DNA from 3 places in the Shewanella sp. SM21 genome. Region 2 is predicted to be linked to each of the others. Evidence: predicted binding sites of a transcription regulator. Region 2 holds the regulator's gene; each other region holds the start of a gene.

Region 1 (8,108 bases), on a different contig from region 2:
ACTCACCCCAAAAACACGACTACAGATACTACAGATAATGAAGTAACAGGTAATACCGGCCTTTGCAGATGCTGAGAGAGTACAAGGAGCATATGACTCCGAAAGGACGATAAGCAGCAAAGGCGCGGTTCTCATTAAGGCCAGAGAACAAAGATTCTCACAAACAGGTCGGATATACGTACGCAGTATTACTTTCTGTTACTCAAAAAGTGGTTGATCTATTCGAGGTGTCCATATAGGACTTGCTGCGTGTCGGTGAGCGAATACCATGGCTCATCATAAGCCAGCACTTAAAGAATTAAATGACCAAGTTTGATCCTTCAGCAGTGCTATCCAGAAATTTTTAAAGTACTTCTGTCCAAAAGTGAGTTGTGTGGTGTCGAGTGGAGATTGTACGATTAAGTCACGCTATATAATCACAACAGCCAGTTCGTGTATGAGTTAGTGCAAAAAGGGGAGTCAGTTAATCTGACTCCCCTTTTTTGGAACGCTTGTTGGACTTACATTAAAACCTACGTTAGGCCCAAACTAGCGTAATGTTAGAACAATAAATGCGCTACACCTGCGATAACAGGCAGTGTCACTAAGGTGCGTAGAATAAACACCACGAAAAGCTCAACGAAGTTGACGGGAATTTTACTGCCGATAAGCAGTGCACCGACTTCACTCATATAGATCAACTGAGTCACAGATAAGGCTGCAATTACAAAGCGGGTCATATCTGATTCAATTGAGCTGGCAAGGATTGACGGAATAAACATATCCGCAAAACCGACCACGATTGTTTTAGAGGCTTCAGTGGCTTCTGGAATATGCAGTAATTCGAGTAATGGAATAAACGGCATACCCAAATAGTTAAATATGGGCGTGTGCTCGGCAATAATCAGTGCCAGCGTACCAATGGCCATTACCACAGGGATAATGCCAAATACCATATCGACAACGTTTTTAATGCCTTCATTTAAGACCGCTTTTATGCCACCGGCACTGGCGGCTTTTTCTAAGGCTTTATCAAAGCCCCAAGATAAGGCGCCATGTCCTGCAGGGATTAGCTCATCATCTGGCATGCGTGGTGTGTCATCTATGTAGTTGTCTTTCTTCCACGATAATGGTGGCAACTTAGGCACAATCACAGCGGCGGCAAAACCCGCGAGGCACACAGTCAAATAAAAGGGCACAAACATATGCTCTAACTTAACTTGAGAGATCACCACTAAGCTGAAGGTAATCGATACCGCCGAGAAGGTTGTACCAATAACTGCGGCTTCTCTCTGGGTATAAAAACGGGCTTCGTATTGTTTGCTGGTCAGCAAAATGCCGACACTGCCATCACCTAACCATGAGGCCATACAATCGATAGCACTACGGCCCGGTAGATTGAACACGGGACGCATGACTTTCGTTAAGAGTGTGCCAAAGAGCTCGAGTAGGCCGAAGTTCAGCAGCAGCGGCAGTAACATACCCGCAAAGATAAATACCGAGAATAACACAGGTAATAAGTCGTTTAAGACTAATGCGCCAGTGCTCGAGGAGTTGATGATCTCTGGACCTAAACCTAAGTAAGTCAGTACGATAAACACTGCACCTAAGATCCGAGTCGTCAACCACATAGGGCTGACATTCAATAAACCATTAAGGAAGTGATTTTGCGTAACGAATGTGGGCTTAAACACTTTTGACAGCAAAGAGGACAGCGCCGTAGTCACAACAATAATAGTCACTATGAGGGTTAGCACACCGCTCAATGCGCCTTGCAGTGCTTTAGATATGATAGCGATAGGAATTGTGATCGCATCGTTGTAGCTGATAGGGGTCATAAATAACAGCAGACCAATCAGCGAAGGGACGATAAAGGTGAGTATCGTCTTAATGTTTCGGTTTTTATTTTCAGTAGCCAATGTTGTACACCTTAAAGTACGAGTCGTACATGGTAAATTTGAATAAATAGCCGCACGTAAGAAGCTGTCGACGCTAATTAAGGTGCATTTAAATTCAACTCAAAAACGAGAATGGGGAAGATTACTCGCTTAGCTTCTCTATGTAAAACGATTCGCTAGTTAGTTTGATATAAGCAGCAAAACAGCATAGTTATTTTACTTCAGTTGTCGATAAATTAAGAGTGGCTATATTGGCTTGCATTACTATAAAAACATTATTAAACATGGCGTTATCATCACTCGCTTGAGGTTGGTTAACGACTGGTTAATTACTTGTTTACTGATGTGTGTGAAACTATCTAGATGTTATTTCTGCACAAAAATGCATCAACAACTTTAGCGCTACCGCCATGTTGGCTGGTTTTCTGTTCGATTTTAAAGTGCAATAGAGATAACTCTGGCTATATAGCGTTGGCGAGAACCTGTTGTGCATATCGCGGTAATGTTAAGGAGCCTTGGGCACTAGGACACATTTTTATGCGATAAGCCTTTAAATCGACTTATCTCTATAAGTGACCTTCTCCATTATCTTGATGCTTTTGTGATTGACTAAAAAGTCGCAAATAACGATGAAAGTAAAAATATTATTCATAAAGCGGATACCTGCCGCTTTAAATCTTCTCATTTCCATGTAAGTTAGTATTACTCCCATCCAGCTCTAGTATTCATGATCGCAAAAGTACAGAAGGTTACGATTAAAGGCGGCTCAACACTGGCCATTAAGTTTGGTTTTTTGGGGATCTTTGGGCTTTTAATTGGCATTGTCATTACTGTTTTGGGGTTCGATGATTCTGAATTCCATCGCTTCAATTTTTTGAATCACACCCTAAGTGAATTAGGGACTTATGGTCATTCGTCTTTCGCTGTCATTCTCAACGGTGGATTGTTTTTTGGCAGTTTAAGCCTCGTTTTCTATTGTTTGTCTTCTTTGCAGCAGGTAACTTCTTGCTGGGGATACCCTTTCTTTATCAGTTTGGCTCTCACTTTTCTGGCTTTAGCGAGCGTGGGATTATTTCCGGTGAACGTGTATCACTTGCATGTTCTTGGGCTGAAATGGTTTTTCTATCTGGGGAGTTTGAGTGCGATCTTCTACTTAGCCTTGGTCTGTTTCGGCAAGTCTAACTTTGGCCGTTGGACTGGGTTGTTGGCGTTAATAGTCTTATGTAGCATGTTGACGTTTCTGTATGCGCCACAGCTCAATTTAGGTTTGACCGAAGGCGATAGACCGTTTTATCAGGAGATGGTATTGCAACTGCCGCGTCCTACTTTGTGGTGGCCAGCCCTACTAGAATGGATTGGACTGGGAAGTTTATTGTGTTGGACAAGTGTGCTGCTTTTTAGCCAGTTAAGCTTCAGCCAAGATCCCAAAATCATTGGCTGAGTTATCTTTAAATCTAGGCTTATCTTCAGCTTTAGGCTATGGATTCACATGCACAGCAAGGCCCGCTTCACCAAACCAATAACCGTTGCACTGGGTTATACCAAGGTTGCTATTCATCGAAAAATCCTGAGTATTTTTAGTCGCTTGAATCGTATCGACCAAAGCATTGGCTTTAGTGATGCAGTCAAGACTACTGGGTGATACTCGAAACACATCGACCCCTATTTGTGTCATTGCCGCTATTTCACTGCGTAAATCTAAACAGCTAGCGGATTGGGTTTGAATTCCATTGAGCCTGAGTAAAGGTTGCTGCTCTTGGGTTTGCGCGAGTAGTCCTTTACTGTATTCACGGCATACCGTTTCGCAATGATCTTTCGTGAGCTGTTTGTGTCTAGCGGTAAAGCAGCGCGCCGAATGGGCGAGTGGTAAATAGCCGTGGCCGAGCACTTCCACCTCAAATGATGGCTGCTCTTGAATTACTTGTTGTAACCAAGCCTTAGATAGCTCCACTGGCATCACAAATCTTTGCATTCCAAACTGCTGTAAAATGTCTAAACTGGCGCGATTGTAGTTATTGATACTCGCGCCGCAGACAAAGGGCAAATTACGCTCTTTGGCAAGATACACTGCCGCCATATCGTTTGCTTCGACGATAAATTCACCGTTATCGACCTGGCGTTTGAGCTCAGTATATTCAGATGGCGCTTCGATTAAGGCCAGCGTCGAAAGCACGACTTCTTTACCCGCCTGCTTGAGCATTTGCGCCAGCTCTAGATAATCGCCCCACTTGAGTTCGCGTCTGCGGCTACAAACCGCCTCACCTAAATACACTAAGGGAATTTGACTGGCGGCGACTTGCTGGTAAAAGTCAGCGACTTGCTGTTTCTGCCAGCAATACAACAGTGGTCCTAGGGAAATCTTCATAAGGTGTCCTTTGTCAATCTTGCTCTCTATTTACCTTTTATTGCCAATCGCGCTCGTAGGCGCCAAGCGTAGTGATCTGACCCTCGGATACTTTCGCTAGGGCTTGTTCCCAATGGGGTTGATTTTGGCTTTGTGAGTACAGCGCTGGATTATTTAGATAGGTGTCTATGGCTTGACGCCATACTCGAGTGACTTGTTCAACATAGGCGGGGCTGCGTTGACGTCCTTCGATTTTCAGCGACACTATGCCAGCTTTGGCTAGCTCTGGAAGTAAGCTTAAGGTATTCAAACTGGTTGGTGATTCGAGTAAATATTGCGGCGAATCTTGATCTGCTGTGATGTAACGGCCTTTGCATACCACGGGATAACCCATTTGTTCGTCGAGGGCCGATTTATCAATTAACACATCGTTGAGCCGGGTTAATCTGTTCTGTCCTTCTTCTTGCCAGCGTACGTGTTTTGCTGGTGAACAAGATCCACCAGTGTTGGGTGATTGGCCCGTTACATAGGATGACAGCTGGCAACGCCCTTCGGCCATAATGCACAGACTACCAAAGGCGAATACTTCCAAATCCACTGGGCTGACTTTAGCAAGATCCCGTACTTGTTTCATGGATAACACCCGTGGCAATACTACTCTGGCGATGTTAAAGGCTTCCTTATAAAAGCTCAGCGCCCCCAGATTGGTTGCACTGGCCTGCACCGATAAATGCAGTGGCAGGTTTGGATAGTGCCTATGGGCATAATCGAGCAAAGAAAGATCGGCGACAATTAATGCATCCATACCCAGTTTTGCCGCTAAATCGATAGCCTGATACCAACGATGCTCTTCACCGGGCTTTGGAAAAGTATTTAAGGTCAAAAAGATTTTTTTGCCGTGCTTTTGCGTCAGCTCAGTGGCTTCTTGCAATTTTGCGGGGGTGAAGTTTAATCCTGCAAACGAGCGTGCGTTGGTGTCGTCTTTTAACCCTAGATACACAGCGTCGGCTCCGGCATGTAATGCCGACTTTAGCGAGGCCAGATTTCCTGCTGGACACAACAGCTCCATAGTGATGCTCCCGATAAAATGATAGCCGCTGAGTGTAGGTAAGATTGAATGGCGATGAATTGATTTAAAACAGGTTTAAGATCATAAAATCCCGATAAACTGGGATATATCATGTTTTATTCTTGTAGGGTTCCCGCTATGTCCGCTGTTTTTTTCGCAAAATTTGCTCAGCAACTTTTAGAGTTCACCCCAAAAGCCATCGGCTTTCCCCTTGCTAAGATGCCGTTTAGCCTCAAAGCAAAAGCCATCAGCCAATTGCTTGAACTCTTACTTGCCGAGCAAGCTGCTGACGATGAGCTTGGATTTTTGATGGATAAATGGGTCGCGATTCGAGTGGAAGATATAAACTTAGCCTTCGAAGTCAGTTTTAATGGCAAGTGGCAAGTCAGAGAGCTCACCGATGCGCAGGTGACCTTCAGTGCCAACTCTGCTGAGCTAGTGTTAGTGGCAGCGGCGAAGGAAGATCCCGACACGCTATTCTTCCAGCGTAAGCTGAGTATTCAAGGTGATACTGAATTAGGACTCGAAGTGAAAAACCTGCTGCTAAGTATCGAATTTGCCAGTATGCCAGCCCCAATTCGTCTTAGTGTTGAAAAGCTTGCCGCTGTGATTGAGCGTCTGCAAATTGAAGCGAAACCGACAATTATTCTCGCCAAATCCCCAAGCTTTTAACTTTATGTAGTGAGACTACACACTGCTAATTCCATAAAGAAGCCCGCTAAGTTGTTATCTTAGTGGGCTTATTTTTATTTAAACTTTTGGTCAATGAGTTAGTAGCTTGCACTCAGTTGTAGTCCCGAGTAGCTCGAATAAGCGCGTAACATCACATGGTAAGTTCCCGCTTGAGTCACGGTAATCGAACAGCTTTCATTGTTCCCATTTTTATAGGGACGGCAATCATAGCTGGTGGTCGTTGGGGTAGTGCCTGCTTTGACATACAGGTCTACATCTCCAGTTCCGCCACTGGTGGCAATGTTGAGTTGGCTATTGGCTGGAACCACTATCTTATAAAGTTTCTCTGTTGCAGTTGCCCCGCTTAAATTCGTGACAGGTACGCCATTGGTTAAGCAGTTTGCATCGGTGCAGCTTCCGCCACCATTCAGGTTATAGCTGGCTGTCAGTTGGGCATTGGCGTAATTATTATAGCCTTGCACCATCACATACCACCGACCCGTCGTAGGTGTGGTGAAATTACAGCTCTCGTTGTTGCCATTTTGATAGGGGCGGCATTGGTAGCTTGTTGTCGTCGGTTTTTGCCCTTGGCTGACATAAATATCCGCATCACCAGAACCACCCGCTAGATTGATCCCTAAACTTGCCGCATTGACTGGGACATCAATGTAGTAATACGTCGCAGAACCTGTGGCACCACTGATTGCGACACCCACATTATTTTGCAGCGGTGTTTCATCGACGGGGCAATTATTGCCACAGCCACCATCATCGCCTGCGAGTGAAAAGAGTAATTTATTGGGTGAACCTGTTTTAGCGTCTGTAACTTTATTTGACGTGGCGCGCGTCGTGAGTAAGTTTGTCACCTGTGCGGGAGAGAGATTTGGATTTTCATCTAAGTATAATGCGGCAACGCCTGCCACATGTGGGGCAGCCATTGAGGTACCACTTATGGTATTAGTCGCTGAATTCGAGTTATACCAAGCGGACGTAATGCTCGAACCAGGCGCATAGATATCAAGGCAAGTCCCGAAGTTAGAAAAACTCGAGCGGGAATCGTTACTGGTGGTTGAACCAACTGTGATGGCATTTATCGCCCGTGCGGGTGAGTAATTACAGGCGTTGCTGTTGTCGTTACCCGCCGCCACTACGAAAGTGACCCCTGCGGCAACTGCGGCATTGACTGCATCATCAGTTGCTTGGGAGGCGCCGCCTCCTAAACTCATGTTTGCGACGGCGGGGCCGGAAGCATTGTTTTTCACCCAGTTTATCCCTGCAATCACGCCAGAGTTACTACCTGAACCTGAACAGTTGAGTACTCTGACTCCCACAAGATTGACGTTTTTAGCCACACCGTAGGTAGCACCGCCAACAGTTCCTGCCACATGGGTACCATGGCCGTTACAGTCAGTCGCATCGTAATCATTATCCACAAAATCATAGCCACTGCTGGCGCGACCACCAAACTCATTGTGAGTATTAAGCACGCCAGTATCGATCACAAAGGCGGTTACACCAGAGCCGTCGAAATCCGTGTGATAGTTACTATCCAATGGCAAGTTTCGTTGATCGATTCTGTCTATGCCCCAGGTCGGACTCGGTTGATTGGCATTGGCTTCAACCATAGGCGTTACTGACATGATTTGATCTTGTTCTATGTATTTCACATTTGGATCTTTACGCAGTGCTTTAATCTGTTGGGCGCTGGCCTTGATGAGTACACCATTGAGCACATTGCCAAAGTTTTTCATCACAGTGACATCATATTGGTTGACTAAACTCTCGGCTTGTTTCGTCGCGAATTCAGCTATGGTGTTGTTATTACTTAGATTAAGAACGCTTGGGGTATTGAATACAACAATGTAAGTATCTTTGATGGCTTTAGATTGCGGGACACTTACCATACTCGCTTGGTATTCATTAGCGTTAACAGGGAAGTAAGCAAGTCCAGTTGCGACCGCGACTGCAATTAAATGTTTCTTATGCATGTTGAACTCCATTTTCTTTTTATGTCTCCACGGACTTCGAGACATAATTTAATGTAGAAGGTATTTTCAACCTGCCCAGTTCGGTGCTTAAGGCGTATCTAATTTACAAGGTTAAAATGTAACACTTGATTTACAATTTGACCGTGGATGGCTTTTTA
Region 2 (8,108 bases):
ACTAAACGCGTCACTGAATCGTTAAACAAATCACACACTAATTGGTGCAACTGCGCTGGCAAAGGTTGACCATCGTTCATCAGGTCGAATAAAGGCTTGATCCAAGTGTCGCCAGTTTGCTCTACACCACCGCAGATTAAACCGACTAAAGCACCGTGAACTTCTACCGGATGCTGGCCGATTTCAGCCGCATCTAAGGCGAGTTTTAAGCTGTCGATACGTAACGAAGGAGGGGTTGCCATATCAGATCCCAATAAGATTTTTCCAGCAGCAATGCTAGCAGAGATAAAGACTTGAACCAATACTGAATCCCAATAATGGCGAAATCGGCCACGCCCTGATAAAAAACTATCCAACTGCTCACACAAACAGCAAACAAAACCGTCAAAGACCAATCCATTTGCGGCTTACCTTGCACTTTTAAGATCAGCCCTATATAGTCCGCCCTAAGAGGCTAACGAAAGGATCACCCGCGACATGAGTAACAGTGCTGTTGAAATTACCCTACTTGGGCGCACCTACTCTATCGCTTGCCCGAAAGGTCAAGAGGATGCCTTACGTACGGTAGCGTTAGGAGTTGAACAACAACTCAGTGCGTTAAAAACCCGAACCAATAGCCTAAGCCGTGAAGAAATTGCGATCATGGCGGCGCTGAATATTGGACACGAATTGTTCCAAGAAAAGCAAAAAAATAAGCACTACATGCAACAGATGGACGACAGGATCAGCTTGCTGCAGTCGACCCTCGAAAGTGCCTTAGTTGAGCGTTCAACTAAATAGATTTAAACTGTGCACCTTAGTGATTTAACACCAATTGAGTTAAACCAACTGACGCACAGTGAATGGCTAAACTGGCTTATTTAAATAAACCAATGCTTTAGCGATTCAATACCGTTTTGCTCCCTGGGATGCATGCCAACTGGTAATGTCCCTGTGCCGATAATTTTTATCTCAGGGTGAATGCTTTACTGACATTGTGCATGCTCGGCTTGTACCGAGAAGCCTTAGGAGGTAATCATTTACCCGCCTTGAACCTACGGTTCAAGGGCTACACCGGTAGCGGCATTCTGGGGAGCATCTTAATTCTATGTCTACATCTTCCAAACTTTCTCATTTGAATCCCCAAAGCGACACGGCGCAACTTGCCGTAGAAGTCGCTGATGCCGTAGATGTCACAAACTATGCGGCAAATATCGCACTCCATACAAAAGAAAGCCGCAATCTGTTACGCAAAGCCATTCGCACCGCCCGTAAATCCCTCTCCGAAATAGAACAAACCCAAGCAAGTTTAAACGCCTGCCAGCGAATGCTCGATGCATTGCAGGCCAACAAAGCGCAACATGTGGCATTATATCTCACCCACGATGGCGAACTCGCCACGCCGCCGCTGATCGCTGCGCTGTGGCAATTGGGCATTCACACCTATCTGCCAAGGTTGCATCCCTTCAATGCTGGGCAACTGTTATTCCTGCATTACACCGCAGACACGCCGATGCAGGCGAATCAATTCGGCATCTTAGAACCTAAGTTAGATGTGCGCGCCATTATCCCAGTAACTGAGCTAGATGTGGTTATCACGCCCTTAGTGGCTTTTGATTTAATGGGGAATCGCATGGGCATGGGCGGCGGCTATTACGATAGGACACTGGCGAACTGGCAGCTCAAAGGTAAACCTTTGCCTATGGGTTACGCCCACGACTGTCAGCAAGTGACGAGTTTACCTTGCGAACTTTGGGATGTGCCTTTACCGTTCATCATCACCCCAAGTCGGGTACTGACGTTTTAAAAGAAGGATCGAGAAACTAGAAACTAGAAGCTAGGGCGCTTCGCTGCTAGAAAAAGCAGAGCGTCGCTCCATAACTGCTCCTGCACTCTTTCTATTAAAGAATTCTACCTCCTACATCTGACCACTTTGGAGGGTGAAAATGTCATATTTGGTATGAAACAAAATAGATCATGCAGTCGTTCACTCCTTCTAGAATCTAGAGCCATGCAGTGGCGTTCTAGAGCCTTCTCTACCTTAAATGCCGGCCACCATCGACATTATGGCAACGACCAGTGACGTAGCGGCTATTCAGCAGATATTCCACTAAGTCGATAATTTCCTCATTCCCCGCCTCTTTCGGCAACAGCGCTTTGGCTAATGTTTTTTGCTGATAGGCAACATCATCTCCTGCATTAAATAGGATCATCGCAGGCGCAATCGAATTCACTTTGACCTCGGGCGCAAACTTGGCGGCAAAGGATAGCGTCATATTGTGCAGCGCAGCTTTACTGGCGGCATAGGCGATATGCTTCTGACTGCCCTTCTCTGCCACATAGTCAGTAATATGAATCACATCACTGCCGCCGATTTCATCGCCAGCACCCGCACGTAGCAGCGCCTCTAAGGCCAAGTTCAACTGATAGGGCACACTCACATGCACTTGCATCATCCGCTGCAGCACTTCGCTCGGCGCAAAAGTGGTACTCTTTAAAGACTCATTCTTTGTAAGCACAGGATCAGGCAGCCAGTCAGAGGCATTGTGAATAATGGCGCGAATTTGCGGCAATTTAGCTAACTCAGCAATTAAGGATCGCACTTGGGCATCGTCATAAAAATCGCAGGGATACAGAGTCGCACCTAAGGTGGTAAGCTCATCAATACTAGCGTAATGGCTGCGATAAGTACCAATCACGCGCTGACCTTGGGCGAGAAAATGTTTGGCTAAGGCGTAACCTATGCGTTTACCCACGCCTGTGATTATGATGGGAGATGTCATACCTATCCTTTTGAGTCGTTATTGGTCAGGTTTTACCTTGTTCGCTTAAAAATCAGCAATCAAGTTAAACTGATGAATAACCAAGATGTTACTGCACTCATTTGAATTTAACCTAACAAAAAGCCAAATGAGATGCTGATCCGTTCTACAATCGCTTCGATCTAAAACCCTTTCTTCTGCGTATAGGGTAGAAGAAAACCAAGCTTAAGTACTCAAGCCAAGAGCTTAGACCAAGTATTGTGATCAAGTCATCAGAGGTAATACCGATGGAACTGCGGATTTTTTACGATGGAAATTGTCCATTATGTAGCGCCGAGATGCGCCAACTGAAAGCGCGCGATCCGAAGAACTTGATTGCGCTTGAGGATTTAAATGCGCCAGACTTTAGTGAGCGTTTCAGCCATATCGATAGGGACTATGCCAATACCATTCTCCATGGCGAAACCGCAACGGGCGAAGTGTTACTCGGGTTAGATGTCACTTGTAAAGCGTGGGCACTGACAGGCACACGCGCTTGGATCCAACTGTTACGCCTGCCCGTGATTAAAACTGTGGCCGATTGGTGCTATCTCAGATTTGCAAAACACAGATATCGCATCTCCTATTTACTGACGGGCAAAGCCCGCTGCGACGATAATTGCCAACTGCCCACTAAGCGCCGCTGATCGACTGAATTAGCTTAGTAAAGTGTAAAACCTAGGCATAAAAAAACGGAGCTCAATGGCTCCGTTTTTAATTCGTCATAATCTAAAAAGATTATCCGAAAGATTATTTAACGAAATCAACGCCTAGTTTGATATCGCCTTTCAGCGTATCTAACATAGAATCACGAGCGTTAGCTTCGAATGCACTCACTTCACCGTAAGGCAGTACTTTTTCAATACCGTTTTTGCCTAACAGCACAGGTTGTGCGAAGAATTCAGCATGCTCGCTGCCGCCGTCAACATAGGCGCATTCAACGATGTTAGCTTCGCCTTGCAGACCACGAACCAGAGACAGACCGAAACGGCAAGCCGCTTGACCCATAGACAGAGTCGCGCTTCCGCCACCGGCTTTAGCTTCAACCACTTCGGTACCCGCGTTTTGGATGCGAGTCGTCAGACTTGCCACTTCTTCGTCAGTGAAAGTCGCGCCTTCAACTTGAGACAGTAATGGCAGAATGGTCACGCCGCTGTGGCCGCCGATCACATTCACTTTAACGTCAGCAACGTTCAGGCCTTTTAATTCGGCGATGAAAGTTTCAGAACGGATCACGTCTAGAGTCGTGATACCGAACAGACGGTTCTTATCATAAACACCCGCTTTTTTCATCACTTCTGCAGCGATAGCCACAGTCGTGTTGACTGGGTTAGTGATAATGCCAACCAAAGCCGTAGGGCAAGTTGCCGCTACTTTTTCGATCAGGTTGCGAACGATACCCGCATTGATATTGAACAGATCTGAACGATCCATACCAGGCTTACGTGCAACACCAGCAGAAATTAGAACAACGTCAGCACCCACGAGGGCAGGCGTTGGATCTTCACCAGCAAAACCTTTGATTTCAACAGCAGTTGGAATGTGGCTCAAGTCAACCGCAACACCCGGAGTTACCGGTGCGATATCATATAGAGACAATTGTGAACCCGCAGGCAATTGAGTTTTTAACAGTAGGGCAAGAGCCTGGCCGATACCACCAGCAGCACCAAGTACAGCAACTTTCATAGTTATCTCCGTTATTTCTCGGATATGTGTGACATGGATCTAATTTGCGTTGGCGTCACATTACTGGAATGTCACAACAATTTCAATTATCCCTTAGTCGTGGGACAAAAGAATTCCGGAATAACGTAAAAGCAATGTAGAACAATTACTCAAATTGGGATTTTTACGCCCCCTACAAACGCTTAACCACTGGGACTTAGTGAATTTTTATTCAACCAATCTGGTTATTTGTTGACAATTTTTCTAAAAATATTCAAAATGGGCCTGTTTTTTTGAATAACGAATAATAATATTATGCAAACGACCAAGAATCAGGATGACCTTGTTAGAATTTTTAAGTCGATTTTAAAAGAAGAGCGCTTTGGCTCTCAGAGTGAAATCGTCACCGCCTTGCAAGCTGAAGGCTTTGGTAATATTAACCAATCAAAAGTGTCACGCATGCTCAGCAAGTTCGGCGCAGTGCGGACTCGCAACGCTAAGCAAGAGATGGTGTATTGCTTACCAGCCGAATTAGGCGTACCCACCGCGGGTAGCCCACTGAAGAATTTGGTACTCGACGTCGATCACAACCAAGCTATGATCGTCGTGCGAACTAGCCCAGGTGCCGCGCAGCTGATTGCCCGTTTATTGGATTCTATCGGTAAACCAGAAGGCATTTTGGGTACGATTGCCGGTGACGACACTATCTTTATTTGCCCATCGAGCATCCAAGATATCGCCGATACCTTAGAAACCATCAAATCTTTATTCAATTACGCAGAATAAAAAAACAGGTCAGTGAGCTGACCTGTTCTATTTTATCTGTACATTTTGAAGTGCAATACCGCGCTGGTTATTTGGCCATTGTCCCGATTACGTTACACATTCCAGCACAATATCTAACTCACAATATCTAACTCAACTATAACGATATCAGTAAGCCACACTGATGCGCTGGTTTGGGTGAGCGCCCTTTTCGGCTTCATCTACCATGGCTTTTGCGTAATCAGTTACAGAGATACGGCTTTGACCATTAGCATCGGTAAAGAAGCTGTCGCCACCAAGACGGTACGGGCCTTCACTCTCACCGGGATAAATCTCAACGGCTGGGCTCACAAAGGTCCAATTGATTGCCGTTTGCGCCGCACGGAATACCTGCAAAGCTTCACCCTGAGCTAACGCCTCATCTTTATATGCTGCTGGGAAATCTGGACTAGAGACCAGCGTCACACCCGGCGCCACTTCTAAACTCCCAGCACCAACGACCCACAATAAACGTGGCACCTTAGCGTTAGGCAGCACATCCAGTAAATGCTGAACCGTACTCGCCACTAGACCATGATTTTGTTGGGCGCGGCCACCAACAGCGGCAATCACGACATCTACGCCAGCAAAGGTATCGGCGACCAATGGCTGCTCTAAATCCACGGCACGTACTACTACGTCAGCCACGGATAACTTGCTTGGGTCACGCACTAACGCTATCACTTTATGTCCACGACTCTGTGCTTCTTTTAAAATTGCACCACCAATCCAACCCGTTGCACCTAAAATTGCGATTTTCATTTCATTGTCCCACCCAGATGATTTACATTGGATCCAGTTTACTTGCAGTTTTTCACCTAATAAACATCAATAATTGAGCATGATTGTTTCAATATAGGATACTAATGTGGATAAAATTGCCGCAATACGCAGTTTCGTCGAAGTCGCAAACTGTGGCAGCTTTACCAAAGCTGCCGAACATTTAGACCTCAGCCGCCTGCAGGTTTCCCGTCATATTCAAGAAGTGGAGCAGTGGTTGAGTTTACGCTTATTACACCGCACCACGCGCAGCGCCAGCTTGACTTTGCAGGGTGAGGAAGCGCTACAATTTTGCCAGCGGATCTTAAGTGAAGTTGCTGCCATGGAGAGCCGTGCCCACAGCCATAACAGTGAACTGGTAGGCAGTATTCGTATCGCTACGCCTATTGGCTTAGGGCAGCACAGTCTGTTTGATGTCGTCGATCGCTTTATTAAAATTCATCCTAAGGTCAACATTCAACTGGTGATGTCGGACAGTTTTGCGCAATTGGTAGATGAGAGAGTCGACGTGGCGCTACGTTATACCGAGCAGCCCGATGAGAATCTCATAGCTCGGCGTTTGATGACCATAGATGCGGTACTTTGCGCGGCACCGAGCTATCTTGATAGCGCAACGCCACTCCTCGAACCCATTGATCTGCTGGCCCACAACTGCCTCATACACTCAGCGCAACAAAACTGGCCTTTTCTAAAAGAACTGCAAGCCGAGCACGTCAAAGTTACAGGGAATCTTAGGGCTAACGATATGGGAGTGTTGGTCAGTGCGGCGCTACGTGGACATGGCATAGTGCGGTTACCCTGTGACTTGGCTAACCAATACCTTGCCAGTGGTCAGCTCAAAGAAGTCTTACCCGAATTTACGACACCAGGCCAAACCCTGTGGGCGGTATATTTGTCCCGCAGTTATCAGCAAAATCTAGTGCGCGCCTTTATCGATTTCACCGCCCTGCAATGGCAGCTCGATATCAAAAAATGGGTTCCCGCGCATTAGCATAAAAAAACGCACTTAGGCGTTAGCTTAAGTGCGTCTCGATTGATACTAATTCGGCTTGATTATAGAAAGCTTATTCGTCGAACTGCAGCATAAAATCCAGTGCAGGGGCAAAGAAAGATGAACCTGTCATCGCCTTAGTAAAATGCATCAAGTGATCATGATTGCCTTCGCCATCACCAAACATCATGCTATGCAGCATCTTTTCAAAATGTTCTGGCGTGCGGCAGTTAGAGATAAACATTAATCCCTGCTCCTTCAGCGAACCATAGGGCATACTCTGACGCAGGATCTCCATTGACTTACCATCGGCATCTTTAAGATTAACGCGCTTGATATGGCTGGTCAGTGGCTTATCTTCAGATTCATACTCGATATTATCTTGCTTAGTACGGCCGATAATATCTTCTTGTTTTTTAACTGGTAACCTATGCCACTTACTTAAGTTATGGGCATATTTTTGCACATGAATATAGCTGCCACCCTTAAACTCAGGATCCTCATCACCCACAAGTGCCACTTCCTGGCGGTGGCGCCCCTTAGGGTTTTCGGTACCATCGACAAAGCCGGTTAAATCACGGCTATCCATAAATCTAAAGCCACGCTCTTCTTCAACTAACTCCACTAAGTCTTCAAACATTTGGCTGATTTCATTAGCCACTAAATGCAGAATGTCGTAACGATCACTGCGAATATGCACGAATAAATCATATTCAATTGCAGGCGCTTCACGACTGCCCACTTGCATCGCAGGGAAAGGTTTGAGCAGTTCTGGGCGAGCAGTAGGATAGAGGCTATCCCAATAATTAGCACCAATACCAACAAAACCATTGAATGCACTGTCGGAATATTGATCTGTCAGCTCATAAATATACTGCGCAACGTTGGCAAGACAGGGACGTAATTGCGACTCGACATTGTCATTGGCATTAAACATCAAATAGACACTGTGTAAGTTCCCCTCAGCACACACACCCAACTGTTCACGCGGCATATTTTGAATATCCATTTGGTTATCACCCTTTTTCTAAATTCATTTTCGGCAATATTATCCGCAACTTTACCTAAAAATGACATTAACTAACGCA
Region 3 (8,108 bases), on a different contig from region 2:
CATAACATCAGTAAGATACCCGCTAAACCGAGCAATAAGACGATAAAACTGAAGATAGAGGTTTGGGTTAAAGGGGCGAGTTCAAAAAATTGAGGACTCATTGGCAGTATCTCCCGTGCAGTGAAGCCTTAATCTGCCAACAAAGACATATTATGTCGATAAAAATGCCAGCGCTAATATGAGTACTAGGCTGACATTGATTGGATTGATTTAGAACGGCTTAAAGATCGAGCGCGAGAATTTTGGAGCGGCGTTGATAGTTATACAACTGCTTCTTCTTCTGCGGCAGTGCTTCAACATCTTCAATCACAAAACCATGCTCTAAGAACCAGTGAATGCTCCGAGTTGTCAATGCAAACAATCGTGAATAACCACGGTTTCTGGCCTGATTGATAATGTTCTTCAGCAGTAAGCTCCCTCTATCGGCATCGCGATAATCAGGATGCACCACCAAACAAGCAAACTCACCCGCATTGTCCTCTTCAAAAGGATAGAGCGCAGCACAACCAATCACTAAACCATCGCGTTCAATCAACATGAACTGTTCGATTTCGATCTCAAGCTGCTCACGGCTACGACGCACCAGAATGCCTTGCTCCTCCAATGGACGGATAAGGTTCAGTACACCGCCAATATCAGCGATCGACGCACAGCGTAAACGCTCGGCACTCTCAGTCACGATTTGCGTGCCTATCCCTTCGCGAGAAAACAGTTCCTGCAACAAGGCGCCATCTTCGAGGTAGCTAACTAAATGACAACGCGGTACGCCATTGCGGCAAGCATCGATACTGGCTTTGAGAAACGCCATAGTGCCAACACAAGCAGACCCTTGCTCGGCCAGCTTGTTCATGATGTTTTGCGCATCATTTGGCATCAACTCGGCAATCACATCGCCATTACGATCGAGAATACCGTTCTGTGAGCTAAAGCCGATCATCTTGTCGGCTTTGAGCTTAATTGCCACTTGAGTCGCGATTTCCTCGGCGGTGAGATTAAAGCTTTCACCAGTAACCGAAGCCGCAATCGGCCCCATCAATACGATGCAGTGATTATCTAACTGACGTTTTAAGCCTTGCACATCAATACGACGCACTTTGCCACTCAGACAAAAGTCCACACCATTATCCACACCCAGTGGTTGAGCAATCACAAAGTTGCCGCTCACTAAGTTAATTTGCGCACCTTGCATCGGCGTATTACTTAAACTCATGGATAAACGCGCTGTGATATCAAATTGCAGTGCACCCGCAACTTGCTTAATCACTTTGAGCGAATCTTCATCCGTGATACGCACACCGTCGTGGTAGGCAGGCGCAATACCGTTGGCGGCTAATGCAGCATCAATCTGCGGCCTAGCGCCATATACCAACACCACTTTGATCCCTAAACTGTGCAGCAGGGCGACATCATTTAAGATGGCGCGGAATTGATTTTGAGCCAAAGCTTCACCACCCAGCATGACCACAAAAGTTTTACCTCTGTGGGCATTAACATAGGGGGCAGAATGACGAAATCCATCAACCAGTTCAGTGGTACGCACGCGTTATTTACACCTCATTTTTGAGCTGGCAGCGTCACTATGACACACCAGGAATGAATCGCTAACTTTCGCGTATGGTATTGCATTTTAATTCACATATAAAGAATTTATTCTCACTAAAGTGCAGATTTGATGATTTAAAGTGCTTAGAACTGCACTATTTTATATTTTCAGTAAGTGTTCACACTTTTTTAACTTCACAGGGGATGATTCAGCGGCATCAGTTTGCGAGGCAATTATCTCAACTTGATGACTAGCCACTAAAAAAATGCAAAAAAAAGCCCCTTAAATAAGGGGCTTTTCTCGAAACACTAACCAAGGATTACTTGATTTTGGCTTCTTTGTAGATAACGTGCTGACGAATAACTGGATCAAATTTTTTGATTTCCATTTTTTCAGGCATGTTACGCTTGTTTTTTTCAGTTGTGTAGAAGTGACCAGTCTTAGCTGTAGAAACTAATTTGATCTTCTCACGATTACCTTTAGCTTTAGCCATGATCTATTATACCTTCTCGCCACGGGCACGAAGTTCAGCAACAACAACTTCGATACCTTTTTTGTCGATCAGACGGATACCTTTAGTAGATACACGTAACTGTACGAAACGCTTTTCTTCTTCTAACCAAAAACGGTGGTTTTGTAGGTTAGGTAAAAAACGACGACGGGTCGCGTTTTTTGCATGCGAACGGTTGTTACCAACCATCGGCTTCTTGCCAGTAACTTGGCATACTCTTGACATGTCAATCTTCTCCAAAAACAATTTTAACGCTCGAGCATTAATGTGCCTCGTATGGCCGTCGCCCGAGGCACAAAGAGGGCGCATTTTATACACGATCACAGAGTGAAGATCAAGTGTTAGATTAATTAATCCAGCCTCGTTCTGCAAAAGAAACTATCTCTCGATCACCTACAACCATATGGTCCAACAAGGATACGTCTATGGTTGCTAACGCATTTTTTAATCGCTCAGTTATTCGTCGGTCAGCCTGACTGGGCTCGGCAATACCAGACGGATGATTATGACAAACTATAACTGCTGCGGCCTTTTTCTCCAGCACTAAGCTCACCACTTCACGTGGATATACTGAGGCTGAGTCTATTGTGCCGCGGAATAATTCGACAAATTGAATCACTCTATGCTGGCTATCCAGCAGTAAAACTGCGAACACTTCATAGGAGCGATCGGCCAATTGTCGCATTAAATAGTCCCGAGTTAAATCGGGATTTGTCAAAACCTGACCTCTTTGCAGATTTTCCTGCGCTACACGCCGCGCTAATTCGGCCGCAGCTTGAAGCTGGGCGTATTTTACAGGTCCTACGCCCGGAAGTCGACACACCTGATTTCTTGGGGCACAGAGCAGGTTTCTGAGGCCGCCAAACTCGCAAATAAGCGACCTAGCAAGGTCAACCGCGTTTAATCCAGCTAAACCGTTACGCAGCAATACTGCCAGTAATTCAGCATCCGAGAGATGCGCAGCTCCTTTTTGTAACAGTTTATCTCTGGGACCTTCGCCCTCAGGCCAATCTTTAATCCCCATGCGACCTCCCTGTCATCTCACATATTTTCACTTTACTGAGTATGGACGAGATTTTTTGAACTGGGATAGTCACTAAAATTCACCGCTTTGTGATATTGTTGCCGGCATTATTTCTATCTCGGATGATGTCTGTGAGTCTGACAAATAAAAACGTCCTGCTGGGCATTGGCGGCGGTATTGCGGCCTATAAAAGTGCTGATTTAGTACGTCGCTTGAAAGAGCGTGGTTTTGATGTGCGCGTGGTGATGAGCCAAAGTGCGATGGAATTTATCACGCCTCTGACGCTGCAAGCGTTGTCTGGACATCCAGTGGCATCTAGCTTGCTCGACCCCGCAGCAGAAGCAGCCATGGGTCATATAGAACTCGCTCGTTGGGCAGATCTCGTCATCATCGCCCCTGCAACCGCAAACCTATTGGCGCGGATTAATGCAGGCATGGCCGATGAGCTAATCACCACCACGTGTCTTGCCACTGAGGCGCCAATTGCCCTGTGTCCAGCAATGAACCAACAGATGTACCGTAATCTGGCAACTCAAGCTAATTTAACTAGCCTAGCATCACGTGGTTTTACACTTTGGGGACCCGCCAGTGGCAGTCAGGCCTGTGGTGAAGTGGGTCCTGGTCGTATGTTAGAGCCATTAGACATAGCGGAACTGGCTACACAATTTTTTGCCACGCCTGACGCCGTTGAATTTAAGCCACTCGCAGGACAGTCGGTGCTGATTACCGCCGGACCAACCCGTGAAGCAATTGATCCCGTCAGATACATTTCAAATCACAGTTCTGGAAAAATGGGCTTTGCACTGGCCAAAGCCGCGGCAGATATGGGGGCAACAGTCACCTTAGTCTCAGGCCCAGTAAATCTAAGCACCCCAGAAGGCGTGACACGCATTGATGTTGAATCGGCGCAAAATATGCTCGATGCTGTTATGGATAACGTTGATAAAAAAGATATTTTTATTGGCTGCGCCGCCGTTGCAGACTACCGCATTAGCGATATTGCTACCTGTAAGATCAAAAAATCGACCGAAGAAATGCAACTTGCGCTGGTGAGGAATCCTGATATCTTAGCCACGGTTGCGAGCTTACCTAACCGTCCTTTTGTGGTGGGATTTGCCGCCGAAACCCATGATGTAGAAGCCTATGCGCGTGATAAGCTCAAACGTAAAAACTTGAACATGATCGCCGCAAACGACGTTTCCATTGCTGGCCTAGGCTTTAATGCCGATGCTAATGCCCTGCGTGTTTTCTGGCCGCACGGCAGTCAAGATTTGCCTGCTACTGACAAACTCACGTTGGCACGGCAATTACTTTCGTTGATAGTGAAAGAAAAAACAAATACATGAAAACACCGATTGAATTAAAAATTCTCGACTCCCGTATCGGCTCAGAATTTCCCTTGCCCGCTTACGCCACCGCAGGCAGTGCAGGCATGGATCTTCGCGCCATGATAGACACGGCTTTAACCATAGCACCGGGTGAAACAGTGCTCATTCCCACGGGGATTGCCATTCATGTGGCCGACCCAGGACTTGCAGCGGTGATTTTACCGCGCTCAGGCCTTGGCCATAAACACGGTATCGTACTGGGGAATCTAGTCGGACTCATAGATTCAGATTACCAAGGCCCCTTAATGGTATCTTGTTGGAATCGTGGTGACAGTCCATTCACCTTAGAAATGGGCGATCGTCTCGCGCAACTGGTGTTTGTTCCTGTGGTACAAGCACAATTCAAACTCGTTGATGAGTTCGACAGCTCAGACCGTGGTGAAGGCGGATTTGGCCATTCAGGCACTAAATAATCCCCTAAGTCGTTATTGAGCCAAGGATACTGCAATGGCTGTAAGCCCAAAAATTAATCGTCGTGAACACATTCTGCAATGTCTAGCGCAGATGCTAGAAACCAACCCAGGACAAAGGATCACCACAGCGAAACTGGCCTCAGAAGTCGGTGTATCGGAAGCCGCACTGTATCGCCACTTCCCGAGTAAAGCGCGGATGTTCGAAGGCCTAATCGAATTTATCGAAGAGTCGTTATTGTCGCGCATCAATTTAATCATGGATGACGAAAAAGACACCATGAAGCGCTGCCAGTTGGTACTGCAACTGCTGCTGATCTTTGCCGAGCGTAACCCAGGAATTTCCCGCGTTCTCAACGGTGATGCTCTACTCGGTGAAAATGAACGCCTGCGAAGCCGTATTGGTAACTTATTTGCCAAAATTGAAACCCAGTTAAAGCAAATTTTACGGGAAAAAACCCTGCGAGAAGGTAAAGGCTTCAACTTAGACGAAGCCATATTAGCCAATTTACTGTTAGCCTTTGCCGAAGGCCGAATCGCTCAATTTGTACGAAGTGAATTCAAACTCAAACCGACGACACACTTCGATGAACAGTGGCGTTTTATCCAGCACCAACTTTTACAAAGCTAATGATTTTTCAACATAAAGGACGGTAACTATCGTCCTTTATTTTCGATATTCCTTCCTTGTTTCGCCCCATCTTTTGTTTTATCCTCGAAAAACATTTTAAGAACAAAAAACACAATGATTTTACAAGGATGTCAGATGAAACTCTTCCGATTAGCCATGTTGGCGACACTTTGCTTACCAATACTTCCAATATCCACCTTTGCAGCCAATAGCTCCAACGCGAATGCGTTATCGCAAGCACAGTTATTCAGCAAAGGTGATGAGTACTCGGATGTAAAAATATCGCCTACTGGTAAATACTTAAGCGCTATCACAAGTGTCGAAGGTAAAAACGTTCTCTTAGTCTTAGATACCCAAACCAAAAAACTCCTCAATGCGATACGTTTTCCCGATAATGCTCAAGTCGGCGACTATGAATGGGCCAACAGTGAGCGACTGGTACTGGCAAAAGAATACCTAAAAGGCTGGCAAGACACACCTATCTACTACGGTGAATTGATGGCGGTAAATGCCGATGGTTCACGAAAAGCGTATTTATTCGGCTTCGAGAGTGGCGAGCAACAAACAGGTTCAAATATCAAGAAAAATACCCCTATGCGGGCGAGCGCGTTTATCCTCGATCCTCTGCCAGATGATGAACGCTACATGTTAGTTAATGCTATTCCATGGAATGATAGGATCAATCTTGACTTTGAACTATCACAAGATGTCTATCGCGTAGACTTGTTCAATGGCACACGTAAACGCATCACAGGCTCACCTATCGGCCGAGCCCGTTTTATGACAGACCATCAAGGTGAAGTCCGCTTCGTTGCCGGTGAGGACAATAAAAACATTACTAAAGTGTTCTACCGCAAAGACGGTAACTGGGTAAATACCGATAAACTAAATCTAGGTCTTGCTGATTTTAAACCACTCTCCTTTGCCGATGATAAAAATACGATTTATGCCGCCGGTCGATCCCAAGGTGAAACCTTAGGGGTTTACAAAATTAATCTCGAAACGGGCGATAAAACTGAAATCATTCAGGATGAAAACGTTGACCCTAGCAACTTTTGGATTAACGGCACCAATAAACAACTTTATGCCGTCGAGTTTGAAAATGGTTACCCAAGTTATGCCTTTGTCGATAATGAGGATTCGCACGCTAAATTGCTAAAAGATCTGCTGGGTGCTCTCCCCGGTCACCAAGTACGAATTGTTAGCGAAACCCGAGATGCAGCAAAACTCGTCGTACTTGCGTTTAATGATCGAAACCCTGGCGATTACTACATATTTGATACGAAAACACTAAAACTTGAATATCTAGCCGCCGCTAAAAAATGGCTCGACCCAGAGCAAATGGCTGATGTTAAACCCATCACTTTCACCAGCCGTGATGGTAAACAACTCCATGGATATCTAACGCTCCCCTTTGGTAAAGAAGCTAAAAACCTACCCTTAGTCGTCAATCCACACGGTGGTCCACACGGTATCCGTGACTGGTGGGGCTTTGACCCACAAAACCAATATCTAGCAAGCCAAGGCATAGCAGTTCTACAGGTCAACTTCCGTGGTTCAGGCGGATATGGCGATCAATTTGAACGCGCTGGCTATCAAAAATGGGGCTCAGATATTCAGCATGACATTATCGACGCAACCCAGTACGTTATTGACCAAGGTTTTGCCGATAAGGAACGCATCTGTATCGTTGGTGGTAGCTTTGGTGGGTACAGCGCCTTGCAGAGCGCTGTGCTTGCGCCAGATATGTTTAAATGCGCCATAGGTGTAGCTGGCGTATATGATCTTGAATTGATGTTTAATGAAGGCGATGTCGCCAACAGCCGTTCTGGTACTAGCTATCTCAAGGATGTGCTTGGCCAAGATAAAGCGGTACTTAAAGCAATGTCTCCTTCTGAAAACGTCGATAAACTCAAAGCAAACATACTATTGGTGCATGGTGGTGAAGATGAGCGAGCGCCAATTGAACAACTCGAATCCCTCGAAAAAGGCCTAAAAGCTCACAATTATCCTTACCAAAAACTGGTGATGGACAATGAAGGCCACGGTTTTTATAACGATGAGCATAGAGCGAAATACTATGAACAAATGCTCAGTTTCCTAAAAACCAACCTAAAACTTTAGAATTGACTCAAACTTGCCGACACTACTAGGCTAAACTCGATTGGCAGTGGTAGATTTAAAGCCGATATCCGATAAGGACTATCGGCTTTTTCATGTGGCCTATGCGCGTTTTTCGGTATGAATTGTCTGCAATTCGCGCTATCCTCCTCCCCCTATTCTTGCCCTAGCGAGAATAACAATAATTTGTATCTGATGCTGAACAGCCCAAGTACCACGCGATGATCAGCATAGGTTTTCTGTTATAGCCGCTACGACGTAGTGGAGGATAAGATGGCATTAAGTGAAGCAGCAGTAAAAGTACAAGCTGCGTTATTAGAACGTGGACTTGAAACCCCAATGCTCCCAAGCGTTTACAGCAGTGAAGAACGTAAAGACAAGATTGAACATCATATGAAAGAAATCCTGACATTAATGTCATTGGATCTGTCAGATGATAGCCTTGCCGATACGCCGCGCCGCATTGCTAAAATGTACGTC

Evidence for each region. Region 2 encodes ArgR, which controls arginine synthesis, uptake and breakdown. Its sites were predicted from a motif close to ANTGAATANNTATTCANT; they were not measured.
Region 1: a site for ArgR is predicted at 1,980-1,997, ahead of L5L94_RS06160 (YjiH family protein). Genes of this name have one in related genera too.
Region 3: a site for ArgR is predicted at 1,620-1,637, ahead of argA (amino-acid N-acetyltransferase). Genes of this name have one in related genera too.

What each region holds. Positions count from the first base shown of each region.
Region 1 is NZ_JAKKRL010000004.1:275-8,382, forward strand. It holds gene L5L94_RS06160 (YjiH family protein) at 540-1,898, opposite strand; gene L5L94_RS06165 (hypothetical protein) at 2,605-3,318, shown strand; gene L5L94_RS06170 (U32 family peptidase) at 3,355-4,242, opposite strand; gene L5L94_RS06175 (peptidase U32 family protein) at 4,280-5,290, opposite strand; gene L5L94_RS06180 (SCP2 domain-containing protein) at 5,429-5,962, shown strand; gene L5L94_RS06185 (S8 family peptidase) at 6,061-7,950, opposite strand.
Region 2 is NZ_JAKKRL010000009.1:9,191-17,298, forward strand. It holds gene L5L94_RS13255 (UPF0149 family protein) at 1-242, opposite strand, end outside; gene L5L94_RS13260 (cell division protein ZapA) at 478-780, shown strand; RNA gene ssrS (6S RNA) at 898-1,078, shown strand; gene L5L94_RS13270 (5-formyltetrahydrofolate cyclo-ligase) at 1,088-1,786, shown strand; gene folM (dihydromonapterin reductase) at 2,016-2,762, opposite strand; gene L5L94_RS13280 (thiol-disulfide oxidoreductase DCC family protein) at 3,029-3,427, shown strand; gene mdh (malate dehydrogenase) at 3,531-4,466, opposite strand; gene argR (transcriptional regulator ArgR) at 4,761-5,231, shown strand; gene L5L94_RS13295 (NAD(P)-dependent oxidoreductase) at 5,379-6,011, opposite strand; gene L5L94_RS13300 (LysR family transcriptional regulator) at 6,118-7,020, shown strand; gene L5L94_RS13305 (Dyp-type peroxidase) at 7,094-8,029, opposite strand.
Region 3 is NZ_JAKKRL010000023.1:37,994-46,101, forward strand. It holds gene L5L94_RS21170 (PH domain-containing protein) at 1-101, opposite strand, end outside; gene argA (amino-acid N-acetyltransferase) at 221-1,540, opposite strand; gene rpmG (50S ribosomal protein L33) at 1,863-2,036, opposite strand; gene rpmB (50S ribosomal protein L28) at 2,043-2,279, opposite strand; gene radC (RadC family protein) at 2,401-3,078, opposite strand; gene coaBC (bifunctional phosphopantothenoylcysteine decarboxylase/phosphopantothenate--cysteine ligase CoaBC) at 3,201-4,424, shown strand; gene dut (dUTP diphosphatase) at 4,421-4,879, shown strand; gene slmA (nucleoid occlusion factor SlmA) at 4,914-5,507, shown strand; gene L5L94_RS21210 (alpha/beta hydrolase family protein) at 5,643-7,631, shown strand; gene folE (GTP cyclohydrolase I FolE) at 7,902-8,108, shown strand, end outside.